One region of the Streptomyces sp. NPDC044064 genome, then DNA from elsewhere that is predicted to be linked to it. Evidence: riboswitches for the same ligand, from Rfam matches in the RefSeq annotation. Region 1 holds a riboswitch; the other holds the start of a gene.

Region 1 (7,033 bases):
CAGCCGCCCTGCTCGAGGCGCGCGGTGCCGAGGCCGTGGACGTGATCGGCGGCATGCGGGAATGGGAAGCGGCGGGACTGCCCGTGCTGGACTCGCGGGGCGGGAACGGGACCGTCGAGTGAGCGCTGTCGTATTCGCCCTGGCCGCCGGTGCCGTCATCGGCGTGGCGCTCGGGGCACTCGGGGGCGGTGGCAGTGTCCTGGCCGTACCCGCCCTGATCTACCTGCTCGGCTTCACCCCGGTCGCGGCCACCACCGCCAGCCTCGTCATCGTCACGGTCACCTCGGCCACGGCGCTGTCCGCGCACGCCCGGGACGGCCATGTGCGATGGCGGACCGGGCTGTTGTTCGCGGCGGCCGGGATCGTCCCCGCGATGCTGGGCGGCGCGCTCGCCGGACGGCTGCCCGCCGGTGCCCTGACGGCCGCCTTCGCCGTCGTGGCGGGAACGGCCGCGGTGCGGATGCTACGACCCCGTGCCGCGTCGGAGACGGCGGTGCTGGTGCGGACGGACCGGGCGGCGGCCGCGGGTGCCGGGCTCGGCGCGGTCACCGGCGTCCTCGGCGTCGGCGGCGGCTTCCTCGCCGTGCCCGCGCTGGTGAGCGTGCTCGGTATGCGGATGCGTGACGCGGTCGGCACCAGCCTGCTGGTGATCACCGTCAACTCCCTGGCCGCGCTGGCGATGCGCGCCGGTACGGCCGACGGTCTGGACTGGGCCGTCATCGGGCCCTTCGCCGGGGCCGCGGTCCTCGGCGCGTGGGACGGGAAGCGACTCGGGGCGAAGGTGTCCGGGCACGCGCTGCAGCGAACCTTCGCCCTGGTGCTGCTGGCCGTGGCCGCGTTCATGATGATCGACGCGGTGGTGTGATGCGCCCGCGCTCACAGCCCCGCGCCGGCCCCCTCACGCCAGCGACAGGAAGAGCTTCTCCAGGCGGGCCCGCATCTGCTCCGGGTCCTCGCCGTTCTTGCCGCCGGACTCCATGTCGGTGATGCACTGCTGCAGGCCGGTGGCGATGATCGCGAAACCCGCGCGGTCGAGCGCCCGCGACGCGGCGGCGAGCTGCGTGATCACGTCCTCGCAGTCGCGCCCCTCCTCGATCATCCGGATCACGCCGGAGATCTGGCCCTGCGCGCGGCGCAGCCGGTTCAGGACGGACTTCAGCTCCGCACCCGCGAGTTCCAGTTCCACGATCACTCCTCCGAAAATACCCCTAGGGGTACTGTACGTCCCGGTACGGGACGGCGTCGAACGCCAAGGATCACAAAGGATCACATCTGCCATGACCGCCCCCATCGCCCCCGTAACCCTCCGTGCCGACCAGGCCCGCACCCGGCTGCACGAGCTGACCGTCATCGACGTACGCACCCCTGGTGAGTACGGCGCGGGCCACCTGCCCGGCGCCCTCAACATCCCCCTGGATCAGATCCGGCGTGCCCTGCCCGAGATCCGGCACGCCGCAGAACGCGGCGACGTCCTGGTCGTGTGCGCCTCCGGAGCCCGCTCCGAGAACGCCTGCAAGCTGCTCGCGGAGCAGGGCATACCCACCGCCACCCTGGTCGGCGGCACCAGCGGCTGGGCTGCCGCGGGCCACGAACTGCAGCAGCCCGCCCCCTGCGACACCCGGGCCGGCTGGAGCATGGAGCGGCAGGTCCGGTTCACGGCGGGCGCGCTGGTCCTCGTCGGCACCGGCCTCGGGCTGCTCGCGCACCCGGCCTTCCAGATCCTGTCGGCGGGTGTCGCAGGCGGTCTCGTCTTCTCCGCGCTCACCGACACCTGCGGCATGGCCGTTCTGCTCGGCAAGCTGCCGCACAACCGCCCTCGCGCGGCCGACCTCGACGCCACGCTCACCGCTCTGCGCAGCCGCTGAGCGACACGCTGCGGGCGCCACCGTGCGCGGTGGGGCCCGCAGCCGCCGGGGATCTCGGCGCCGGCCCGGTTGCAGCGCCGCTTCGACGACGGACTCGGGGGCGGTGTGAGGGGGGCGCGCGTGCCTCACGGGTGCCGACGGCGCACGGCGTGCGAGTGCTGCGGGAGTCCGTACGCCGGAAGCGGATCCGGACAGCGGCGTGCGGTGGGCGCGATCGCGGGGCGCGCCTGCGCAGGCCGCCGTCCTGCGCAGGATCCGAATCCCGGATCCGCCCCTCATCCGTGCCGTGAACGCGCGAGGAACGTGCGCGGGCGACACGACGCTCCAACACCCGTCAGTGGGGCGGGAGTTCACGCTCCAAACCTCGAACGAACAGTCATGACCGAAAAGAGGAGGGTTTTTCGCGGAAGGGCGTCACACGATGGAATGATCTCGGCGTGCGGTCACTACGATCGCATCTCAAGACAACCATTCGACCGGCTCGAAAGTGACAGCCGGTCAGGGTCGCCGATGCCAGGGTCCGCTCCCCGGGCTGCGGTGATCTTCCTGTCCAGGAGGACCTTCCGCATGTTCCGACGCATTGGGAATGCCGTCGTCCGTCATCCCGTCTGGACGATCGTGGCATGGCTCATCGCGGCGGTGGCGATCGTCGCCACCGCACCGAGCCTGCCCTCGAACAGTGACGAGAGCAGTTTCCTGCCGAAGAGTTACGAGTCGATCAAAGCGGCGGTGTTACAGGAGAAGGCGTTCCCCAGCGCCTTCACCCCGTCCGCGATCGCGCTGTACCAACGCACCGACGGCGGCAGGCTCACCGCCGCCGACAAACAGGACATCGCCCGGATCACTTCACAGCTGGGCAGCAAGCACATCGACCAGGTGCAGAAGGTCGTCCCCGGCCAGCCGTCCAAGGACGGCAGGTATGACCTGACCCTGGTGCAGATGGACAGCAAGAACGCCGGCCAGCCCAAACAGATCGACGCGGCCAAGGTGCTGCGCGACGACGTCAAGGAACTGGCGAAGGGCACGCACCTCGACGTCAAGCTCGGCGGCTCCGCCGTGCAGGCCCTCGACCAGCAGGACTCGTCCAAGCAGGGTCAGGCGCTGATCGGTATCGGCACCTTCGCGATCATTCTGATCACCCTGCTGATCATCTTCAGAGCGCCGATCCTGGCGATCCTCCCCCTGGTCCTGATCGGCCTGGTGTCGGCCGTCGCCAACGGACTGATCGCCTACGCCACGAAGCTGTTCGACCTCCAGGCCAACAGCTCGATCTCGTCGATCCTGATCGTCGTGCTCTTCGGCGTGGGCACGGACTACTTCCTCTTCCTGATGTTCCGCTACCGCGAGCGCCTGCGCGCCGGCGACGAGCCGAAGCAAGCCATGATCAACGCGGTCGACCGGGTCGGGGAGGCCATCGCCTCGGCCGCCGGAGCGGTCATCATCGCGTTCCTCGCGCTGGTCCTGTCCACGCTGGGGTTCCTCAAGCAGATGGGCCCGGCACTCGCCATCGCGGTCGCCGCCACGCTGGTCGCGGGCCTGACCCTGATCCCGGCCGTGGTCTCGCTCATCGGACCGAAGGTCTTCTGGCCCTCCAAGTCCTGGCAGCGGGAGCCGGAGAACGCCCGGTTCGCCGCCCTCGGCCGGGGCGTGCAGCGCCGCCCGGGGCTGACCGCCACGCTCTCCGGCCTCGTCCTGGTCGCGCTGTCGCTCGGCACCCTCGGCTTCAACGCCACGTTCGACCTGGCGGCGGGCTCGATGCCCAAGACCAAGGAGTCCATGGTCGTCCAGGACGAGATGCAGAAGGCGTACTCGGCGGGCGCCGCCGCACCCACCGACGTCTTCGTGTCCAGCACCGACGGCAAGCAGCTGGACAAGTCCGGCCTGGACGCCTACGCGCAGAAGCTCGGGGCCGTCGACGGCGTCGCGAACGCCCGCCTGACCCAGCTGAACAAGGCAGGCACCACCGCCGACATCACCGTCACCCTCAAGTACGAGGCGTCGACGGACAAGGCGATCGATGCCGTGGGTGAGGTGCGCGACGTCGCACACTCCGACGCACCCGAGGGCACCGAAGCCGTCGTCGGCGGCATGTCCTCGATCTACAAGGACATCGCCACGGCGGTCAACCACGACTACCGGACGGTCTTCCCCGTGGCCGCCCTCCTCATCATGATCATCCTGGGGCTGCTGCTGCGCAGTGTGGTCGCCCCCTGGTACCTGATGGCCTCGGTGGGTCTCGGCTTCGGCGCCACCCTCGGCGCCACGGTCTGGATCTTCCAGGCGGGGCAGGGACACTCGGGTCTGATGTTCATGCTCCCGGTGATCATGTATCTGTTCGTGGTCGCCATCGGCACCGACTACAACATCCTGATGATCGCCCGGCTCCGCGAGGAGGCCCGCGAGGGCCGCGAGCCCCGCGAGGCGGCGGGCATGGCGCTCCGGCACGCCGGGCCGACCGTGGCGGCGGCCGGCTTCATCCTGGCGGCGACCTTCGCCACGATGATGCTGGCGGGCAACGCGCTGCTGACGGAGATGGGTTTCGCGGTCTCCTTCGGTATCGCCGTCGCCGCCTTCGTGATGGCGATGTTCTTCACGCCGAGCCTCACCGCGCTGATCGGCCACGCGGCATGGTGGCCGGGCCATGGGGACCGGGCACGGGAAGTGCCGGCCGGTGCCGGCTCTCCGGACGCCGGTTCGGTTCCCGGCCAGGACCGGGACACCGTCGCACCCGATCCGTCGGGCCGCCGCGGCTAGTTGTACGAGGACGGGGCAGGTCTGCCGGGCCGCACAGCCCGGCGGGCCTGACCCGCCGTCATCGCGGCGGCCGACGCGAGAGGAAGATCACGACGGACCACGCGGTCTTGGCCATGCACGCGCCACGCGGTACGGTCTGTCCGATATCGACGACGGCGAGACGGAAGCCGGTGGAAATCCGGCACGGTCGCGCCACTGTATGCGGAACACCCCTGGGTGTCCCGTGAGTCAGACCCGTGGCCGTCGTCATGTGCACCACCGAGATGGGACGCGAACTCCCAGAGGAGGTCCTGCCATGGCGCAGACCGTCGCCCAGCCGACAGCCACCACCCCCGCCGTTCCCGCCACGCTGCCGCTCAAGGCGATCGCTCCGTGGGCGGTCTTCTTCGGCATCCTCATGCTCGTCCTGCTGTACTTCGTCGGCGCCGAGCAGGGCGCCACCTCCGTGTTCAACGGCACGGACGTCCACGAGTGGGTGCACGACGCCCGCCACCTGCTCGGCTTCCCCTGCCACTGACGCGAGGGACGCCGCTCGACCATGAACTCCACAACCGTGAGAAACCTTCTCGTGCGGGGCATGCTCGCCGGCCTTGCCGCCGGCGTGCTCGCCCTCGTCGTCGCCTACCTCCTCGGTGAGCCGAGCGTCGACAGCGCGATCAGCTTCGAGGACGCCCACTCCCACGAGCACGAGATGGAGGTCGTCTCCCGCTCACTGCAGTCCACCCTGGGCCTCGCCACCGGTGTCCTCGTCTACGGGGTCGCCTTCGGCGGCATCGCCGCGCTCGCCTTCTGCGTCGCGCTCGGCCGTGTCGGCCGCTTCAGCCCGCGGGCGACCGCGCTGCTGCTGTCCGGCTGCGCACTGCTCGCCGTCTACGTCGTACCGTTCCTGAAGTACCCGGCCAACCCGCCGTCGGTCGGCGAGCCCGACACCATCGGCAAGCGGACGACCCTGTACTTCCTGATGATGCTGCTCAGCGTGCTTCTGGCGGTCGCCGCCACCATCCTGGGCAAACGCCTCGCGCCTTCCCTGGGCACCTGGTACGCGACCGTCGTCGCGGTGGCCGCCTTCGCCGTCGTGATCGGCCTGGCCTACGAGTTCCTGCCCGTCATCAACGAGGTGCCGAAGGACTTCCCGGCCACCCTGCTGTGGCGGTTCCGCCTCTCCGCACTGGCCATCCAGGCCGTCCTGTGGGGTGGATTCGGCCTGCTCTTCGGCGAGTTGGCCGAGCGGCAGCTGAACCCCAAGCCCGCGGCCGCCGCGTCCGGGCGAAGAGTTCCCGCCACGCACTGATCCGTTCAGGACACGAGAGGGCCCTTCGGAACCGTCCGGGGGCCCTCTCGCGTTTCCGGGACACCGGCGGAGGCGACGAGCGGAGGAGCCGAGTGGCCAGACAACGTCCCGAACCGCGCCACATCACTCTCGGCGGTCGTGAGGCGGTGGCCCTGACCGTGGAGGAGTACGCCCAACTCGTGGCCAGCCGACGCCAGATCGGCGGCCAGAGCGCACGCGTACGGGTGCTCGCCCAGCAGGTCAAGCGGACCGAGCGACTTCTCGACGAGCTGGAGGCCCTGGTCGGTGCCCCCACGGCCGTCTGCCGTACCCCGGACGAGGCAGCGGGCCGCCGGGCGACGGCCGACTGCCACGGCGACCACGGCACGACCGGCGGCATGGACACCGACTGCCTGCGGTGCGCGATCGCGGCACTGCTGCGTCGCCACCGGGACGCGACTCCCTGACCGCCGTCAGTCGCCCGGCCGGCCGAGGCCGTGTCCGAGGCGCACGTTCCAGCGTCCGGAACGACCGGTGACCTCGGCCGCCGTGAGCGGCGGAACGTCGAGGCGCCAGAACGCCGCCTCGGGCGCGCCCAACGCGTGCACCACCACAGCCCGTACGACCTCGGGCTCCACCACGGCGACGGTCCGCACGTCCGCCCCTCCACTCGTGTCCAGCCAGCGCGCGACCCGTGCACACAGCTCCCGAACCGACTCGCCGCCATGCGGTGCGAACCCGGGATCCGCCAGCCAGCGGGCCACCATCTCCGGCTCGGCAGCACCGACCTCGTCCAGCGTCCGCCCTCGCCACCGGCCCACATCGAGGCCCGAGAGCTCCGGTTCCACCGAGGCGTCGAGGCCGAGCGCGGCGGCCGTCTCCCGGCAGCGCACGCTGGGGGAGGCAAGAACGCGGCGTGCTGCGGGCAGGGACCCGGCCGCCGACCCGGCACGCGCCGCCGCGCTCTCCTCGATCGAGTCGCCGTCGTCGAAACGGGCTCGCCGCAGGGAGCGCGTGGTCGCGGGTGAGATGAGAGTGACACGGCTGGTCACGCGGTGGTTCCTCCTGCTTCCGCTGTGGGGCGGGGCGCCCTGGACTGCATGTGTACGACGGTACGGGCATCCGTGGCACTCGTGCGCGCTCT
Region 2 (7,033 bases), on a different contig from region 1:
GAGACGCGAGGTCGGCCCGGTTGGCGGCCAGTTCGGCGGCGATCGTGCCGGTGCCGTGGGCGAGACCCCTGGCGAGCGTGGCGACCTCGCGCGTCTTCTGCTCGGCGAAGGCGAGCCAGCGCAGGATCTGCGGCTCGACGTCCCGCTCCACGGCGGCGTCGAGCGGGACGTGCAGCAGGGAGCAGGACGCGGCCACGTCGACCCGGCCGGCCAGCCCGAGCAGGGTGCCCAGGGTGGACAGCGACTTCTCCAGGTCGTTGACCCAGATGTTACGGCCGTCGACGACCCCCGCGACCAGGCGCCTGCCGGGCAGGCCGCCCGCCGCGGCGAGGGCGTCGAGGTTGGCGGCGGCGGCCGCGGTGAAGTCCAGGGCCAGGCCCTCCACCGGAGCCCTGGTCAGCAGCGGCAGGGCTTCGCCGAGCCGGTCGAAGTAGGAGGCGACCAGCAGCCTGGGCCGGTCGGTGAGCGTGCCGAGGGCGCGGTAGGCGCGGCCGACGGCGTCGAGTTCGGCCGGGGTGCGGTCCTGGACCAGGGCGGGCTCGTCCAGCTGGACCCACTCCGCGCCCGCGGCACGCAGATCGGCGAGGACCTCGGCGTACACCGGCAGCAGGCGGTCCAGCAGGGTGAGCGGCTCGAAGCCCGCGGGTACGCCCGGTGCGGGCTTGGCCAGCAGGAGGTAGGTGACCGGACCGACCAGCACGGGCCGGGCGGTGAGGCCCAGGGCCAGGGCTTCCGCCAGCTCGGCGACCTGCTTGGCCGCATCGGCGGCGAACACCGTGTCCGGGCCGAGTTCGGGGACCAGGTAGTGGTAGTTGGTGTCGAACCACTTGGTCATCTCCAGCGGCGCGACGTCCTGCGTGCCGCGGGCCATGGCGAAGTAGCCGTCGAGCGGGTCGGCCGCGACCGCCTCCCGGTGGCGTGCGGGGATCGCGCCGACCATGACGGTGGTGTCCAGGACGTGGTCGTAGTACGAGAAGTCGCCGGTGGGCACCTCGTCGATGCCGGCCCCGGCGAGCTGCTGCCAGTTCGTACGGCGCAGGTCGGCGGCGGTGGAGCGGAGGGCGTCGGCGGTGACGCGGCCCTTCCAGTAGCCCTCGATCGCCTTCTTCAGTTCCCGGTTCCGTCCCTGGCGGGGGTAGCCGTACACGGTGGCCCGTGCTGCGGCGGCTGCGGGCTTGGTGGTCATGGAGATCTCCTTCGCGAGATGAATCCCTGAGATCCCGGCGACGGGACGAGAGCGCGAAGGGGTGACGGAACCGGACGGGTACGGCCTCGCGCGGTGGGCGCGGTCGTCCGCCTGGTATGTACGCCGACCCGCCCTCGAGGTCACCGGGATGTCCACGCACGAGTGCTTCGGGCGCGGGCAGTTGGCAGGTCTTCGGACTCGCGGGCACGTCTCGTCGTACGAAGTCGTACGAGACACCTACTGGCCGTCGCTTCCCAGGCCCTCCTCGGGCCCAGTGCGTATGACGGCGGTCGTTCCCGCTCACCGCTGCGGGGCAGTCCCGGATTCCCACCGGGTTCCCTCTTGCGACGCATCCCGCCTGGCGGACGGGGCGAACCAGCTGCGTCGGCCAGCCTACGGGGTCGTCGTGCGATACGGGAGCGGGACGTCCGTCATCCGGACGATGAGGCGTGACACGTCGGGCCGGGCGTCCCCGCTCATGCGCCGGCCCCCGTGCGGCGCACGAGGTGGCGGGTGTAGGCGTCCGGAGTGAAGAACAGTGGCAACTCGCCGAGCAGCGCCGTCCGTTCGAAGAGGGCGCGGACCTCTTCGACGGGGCCCAGGGATACTCGGAGCCGAGCGCCACGATCTCGTCGTCGAGCAGCCGCAGGACCGTCTCCCGGTCGATCACCCGGTGGCGCAGCCACTGCCAGATCTGCACGCGGGCGATCTCGGCGGTGGCCGCGTCCGCCATGAGGCCGTACAGGGCGACGGCTCCTCGGCCGCGCAGCCAGGCGGCGAAGTAGCGCACGGCGACGGCGACATCGGTGCGGATGCGCTCGTCGGTCGGAGGGCCGCTGATGCGGCGCACCGTCAGCAGGTCGGCCGCCCGCACGTGCACGTCGTCCCGTGTCCGGTCGATCTGGTGGGGCCGATCGCCGAGAACACCGTCGAACACCTCGCGGCAGACGGGCACGAGTCCGGGGTGGGCGACCCAGGAGCCGTCGAAACCGTCCGCGGCCTCGCGCTCCTTGTCCAGCCGGACCTCGGCGAGTGCGGCCCGGTGGGCGGTCGGGTCCTTGTCCGGCACCTGTGCGGCCATGCCGCCGATGGCGTGGGCACCGCGCCGGTGGCAGGTGCGCACGAGCAGCTCGGTGCAGGCGCGCAGGAAGGGGGCGGTCATCGTGACCTCGGCGCGATCGGGCAGGAGGAAGTCGGTGCGGTGGCCGAATGTCTTGATCAGGCTGAACAGGTAGTCCCAGCGGCCCGCGTTGAGACCGGAGCTGTGCTCGCGCAGCTCGTGGAGGATCTCCTCCATCTCGAACGCGGCAGTGATCGTTTCGATCAGGACCGTGGCGCGGATCGTGCCGCGGGGGATGCCGAGCAGGTCCTGGGCGGTGACGAAGATGTCGTTCCACAGCCGGGCTTCGTAACGGTTCTCCAGCTTGGGGAGGTAGAAGTACGGGCCGTACCCGGCGTCGATCTGCCGCTGGGCGCAGTGGAAGAAGTACAGGCCGAAGTCGACCAGCGCCGCGGGCACGGGACGGCCGTCGTACTCCAGGTGCTCCTCGTCGAGGTGCCAGCCGCGCGGCCGGACCACGATGGTGGCGAGCTGGTCGCCGAGCCGGTACTCCTTGCCTTCGGGTGCGGTGAAGTCGATGCGGCGCTCGATGGCGTCGAGCAGGTTGAGCTGGCCGCCGATCACGTTGTTCCAGGTGGGAGCGGTGGCATCCGCGAAGTCAGCCATCCAGGCACTGGCCCCGGAGTTGAGGGCGTCGACCGTCGTCCGGCGGTCCGGTGGGCCGGTGATCTCGACGCGGCGGTCGGTGAGACCGGGGGCGGGCGGTGCGACGCGCCAGGCCGGGTCGGCGCGGACGGCTGAGGTGACCATCGGGAAGTCGAGCGGGGAGCCGGATGCCAGCCGCAGGAGCTGCCGGCGGCGTTCCCTCATCAGGTCCGTCCGGCGGGTGCCGAAGGCTGCGGCCAGGCGGCCCACGAAGTCCAGGGCGGCGGGCGTGAGGATCTCGTCGTGGCGGTCCCCGAGGGGCGCGAGAACGCGGACGTGGTGGGTCAGGGCGCTGGTGGACATCGCTTCTCCTGCTGGCTGGCTGGCTGGCTGGCGGGTGCGGGGAGCGGGGCCGGACGGGGACGGCCGTACGGACCCCCGCTCGCCCGAGGGCGGACCGGGCAGGTCCCGAAGGGCCGGCCTAGTGGAACTGCTCCTCCTCGGTGGAGCCGGTCAGGGCGGTCGTGGAGGAGGCGGGGTTGACGGCGGTTGAGACCAGGTCGAAGTAGCCGGTGCCCACCTCGCGCTGGTGCCTGACGGCGGTGAAGCCGTGGGCCTGCGCGGCGAACTCCCGTTCCTGCAGGTCGACATAGGCGGTCATGCCGTGCTCCGCATAGCCGCGTGCGAGGTCGAACATGCCGTGGTTGAGGGAGTGGAAGCCGGCCAGCGTGATGAACTGGAACCGGTAGCCCATCGCACCCAGCTCGCGCTGGAACTTGGCGATCCGGTCGTCGTCGAGCGCCGCCTTCCAGTTGAAGGAGGGGGAGCAGTTGTAGGCGAGCATCTGGTCGGGGTAGCGCGCGCGGATCGCCTCGGCGAACTCCCGCGCCTGGGCGAGGTCCGGGGTGCCGGTCTCGACCCAGATCAGGTCGGCGTACGGGGCGTAGGCCAGACCGCGGGCGATCACCGGTGCCATGCCGCCCCGCACCCGGTAGAAGCCCTCGGCCGTGCGCTCCCCGGTGACGAACTCGGCGTCGCGCTCGTCGACGTCGCTGGTCAGCAGGTTGGCCGCGAGGGCGTCGGTGCGGGCGACGACGACGGTCGGCACGTCGGCGATGTCGGCCGCGAGGCGGGCCGCGTTCAGGGTCCGGATGTGCTGCGAGGTCGGCACCAGCACCTTGCCGCCGAGGTGGCCGCACTTCTTCTCCGAGGCGAGCTGGTCCTCGTAGTGGATGCCGGCCGCGCCCGCCGCGATCATCGCCTTGGTCAGCTCGAAGGCGTTGAGCGGACCGCCGAACCCGGCCTCCGCGTCCGCGACGATCGGGGCGAGCCAGTCGGTGGTGTCGCCGGCGTCCTCGGCGGTGGCGATCTGGTCGGCACGCAGCAGCGCGTTGTTGATGCGCCGGACCACCTGGGGGACGGAGTTGACCGGGTAGAGGCTCTGGTCGGGGTAGGTGTGGCCGGCCTGGTTGGCGTCGGCGGCGACCTGCCAGCCGGACAGGTAGATGGCCTGCAGACCCGCCTTGACCTGCTGGACCGCCTGGCCGCCGGTGAGGGCGCCGAGGGCGTGGATGTAGTTTTGCTCGTGCAGCTGCCGCCACAGTCGCTCGGCTCCGCGCCGGGCCAGGGTGTGCTCCTCGCGGACGCTGCCGGACAGCCTGACGACGTCCTCGGCGCTGTAGGTGCGCTCGATGCCCCGCCACCTCGGGTCGGTGGCCCAGCGCCGCGCGAGTTCCTCGGCCGCCTGCGTCCTCGCCTCTGCCATGGTCACGTCTCCTCGATCTGTGGCGTCTGCCAAGCCCGTGCGCTCCAAGCAAGGGATGGCACCGCGTGTCGTGTCATTGAGATGCGGCCCGCCGTCACCTCACAGGGCGAAAGCGAGCAACGCTGCCGGTGCGGAACGCGCCCACTGTCGGGATCTCCGATGTCAGGGCCGTGAATCGGGCCCCGAACGGGGGCGGTTCCTGCCGGGTCCGGCGGGCCGCACTGAAACTCTGGCACTGGCACTGAGTGCCAACAACCGTGGATGTCTGCCAACTTCTGCGAATCTTCGCGCTGCCTTTTGCCAACTTTGCGAAGGGTGCTGTGAGTTCTCGTTGGCCTACACTCGCGGGCACCCGGACACGGAGGAGCCCACGGTGAGCAAGACCTACGCGGGAGCGCGCCTGCGGCGGCTGCGTGAAGAGCGGCGGCTGAGCCAGGCGGAACTCGCCCGCGTCCTGGGCATCTCCCCGAGCTACCTCAACCAGATGGAGCACGACTCCCGCCCGCTCACCGTGCCCGTGCTGCTCCGGCTGACCGAGACGTTCGGCGTCGACCCCGGCTTCTTCTCCGAACGCGACACGACCCGCCTCGTGGCCGACCTGCGCGAGGCGCTGACACGGGAGATCGCCACCGCCCGGATCTCCCCGTCAGACCTGGCCGAACTGGCCTCGCGTCTGCCCGAGGTCGCGCACGTCCTTCTCGAACTGGGCCGCCGCAACCAGCTCCTGACCGAGCGCCTCACCGGAACAACCGGCGGTCGCGACACGGCAGATGAGACGCCCCGCTCACCCCACGAGGAGATCCGGGACTTTTTCTACCGCCGCCAGAACTACCTCCACGACACCGATGTCGCGGCCGAGCGGCTGTCCGAGGAGATCGGCATCCGGCCGGGCGAGGTCGTCCAGGCTCTGACGAACCGCCTGGCCAAGGCCCACGGCATCCGCCTCTCGGCCGACACCGGCGACCATCTGCACCGCTACGACGAGGCAACCCGGACTCTCGGCCTGTCCAGCCGTCTGCGACCTGGTCAGCGAGCGTTCCGCATGGCGACTCACCTCGCCCTGCTCGAGTACGGCGCAGAACTGGACCGTCAGGCCGCCGAGGACTTCGAGCCCGGTTCGCCGGCCCACCGCCTGGCCCGCATCGGCATCGCCAACTACTTCGCAGCGGCCCTCGTCCTGCCGTACCGCGCCTTCCACGCCGCCGCCGAAGAGGTGCGCTACGACATCGAACGCCTCACCGACCGCTACGGCCTCGGCCACGAGACCGTCTGCCACCGGCTGAGCACCCTGCAGCGCCCCCGCCTGCGCGGCGTGCCCTTCTCCTTCGTCCGCGTGGACCGCGCCGGCAACATGTCCAAACGCCAGTCGGCCACCGGCTTCCACTTCTCCCGAGCCGGCGGCACCTGCCCGCTCTGGAACGTCTACGAGGCGTTCGCGGCCCCCGGGCGCATCCACGTCCAGATCGCGGAAATGCCCGACGGACAGCGCTACTTGTGGACCGCGCGAGCCGTCACCCGGAACCGCGGCGGCTGGGGCGAACCCGGCAAGACCTTCGCCATCGGCCTCGGCTGCGAGATCCGCCACGCCCACCGCCTCGTCTACTCCGACGGCCTCGACCTGGCCAACGCCGCTGCCGCCACACCCATCGGCATGGGCTGCCGCGTCTGCGAACGCCTCGACTGCCCCCAGCGCGCCGCGCCGCCGCTCGGCCACCCGCTGCGGATCGACCAGAACACCAGCACCTTCGTCCCGTACCCCGTGTCCGACGGCACGGCGTGACGGCGACGAAGAGGTGGTAGAGATGCGTCGAGACGGTTCGGGAGACAGCAGGAGCCTCTCCCCGATCTGCTTGTTGGTCAGGCCTGTGGCGGCCAGGCGAGCGATCTCCCACTGCTGCGGAGTCAGAGCGGGGCCGTGCACACGGTGGCCTCCACCTGATCGAGGATGGCCCACAGCGCGTGCCCGGCGAGCGGCGCAAGAACCAACGAAGCCGGGTAACGGGCCCGCCCCGTGCCGGTGCCCGGTCGCCGTACAGCTGACGGGCGACGGGGATCATCCCGGTCGGCCGGAGACGGCCTTGGCCCAGCCCCGGGTGACGGTCTCCTTCGCCTTCTCCAGTTGCGCGTCCGTCGGGAACTGCGGCGTTCCCTCGACCGTCGGCAGTCGTTCGGCGGCGGCCTTGTCGAGGGTGCCGTCCTGCCTCATGGCGTCCATGAGGACCGGGCGGGCATAGGCGCGCAGCCGGAGGTTCTGGCCCTCCGGGCTGAAGAGGTACTCGTGCCACAGGCGGGCGGCCGCCGGGTGCGGGGCGTTCTTGTTGATCGCCAGCGCGAAGTACTGGGCGAAGCTGCCGTCGAAGGGGATCGCGACCTGCCA

What was found. A riboswitch is a leader RNA that binds a small molecule or an ion and turns the genes downstream of it on or off. The one in region 1 is predicted to bind cobalamin.
Region 2: it holds a riboswitch for cobalamin, as region 1 does, so the genes downstream of both, metE (5-methyltetrahydropteroyltriglutamate--homocysteine S-methyltransferase) here and AC07DS_RS16070 (CbtB domain-containing protein) in region 1, are expected to answer to the same signal.

What each region holds. Positions count from the first base shown of each region.
Region 1 covers NZ_JBWKFN010000008.1:289,670-296,702, reverse strand. Annotated here, with positions in the region: gene AC07DS_RS16095 (rhodanese-like domain-containing protein) at 1-122, shown strand, start outside; gene AC07DS_RS16090 (sulfite exporter TauE/SafE family protein) at 119-865, shown strand; gene AC07DS_RS16085 (metal-sensitive transcriptional regulator) at 899-1,186, opposite strand; gene AC07DS_RS16080 (rhodanese-like domain-containing protein) at 1,278-1,865, shown strand; gene AC07DS_RS16075 (MMPL family transporter) at 2,433-4,619, shown strand; cobalamin riboswitch at 4,735-4,879, shown strand; gene AC07DS_RS16070 (CbtB domain-containing protein) at 4,915-5,136, shown strand; gene AC07DS_RS16065 (CbtA family protein) at 5,158-5,910, shown strand; gene AC07DS_RS16060 (hypothetical protein) at 6,003-6,356, shown strand; gene AC07DS_RS16055 (histidine phosphatase family protein) at 6,363-6,941, opposite strand.
Region 2 covers NZ_JBWKFN010000001.1:626,671-633,703, reverse strand. Annotated here, with positions in the region: gene metE (5-methyltetrahydropteroyltriglutamate--homocysteine S-methyltransferase) at 1-1,186, opposite strand, end outside; cobalamin riboswitch at 1,365-1,568, opposite strand; partial or broken gene aceB (malate synthase A) at 1,663-3,254, opposite strand; gene aceA (isocitrate lyase) at 3,373-4,656, opposite strand; gene AC07DS_RS02820 (short-chain fatty acyl-CoA regulator family protein) at 5,030-6,436, shown strand; partial or broken gene AC07DS_RS02815 (hypothetical protein) at 6,518-6,577, opposite strand; gene AC07DS_RS02810 (ABC transporter substrate-binding protein) at 6,710-7,033, opposite strand, start outside.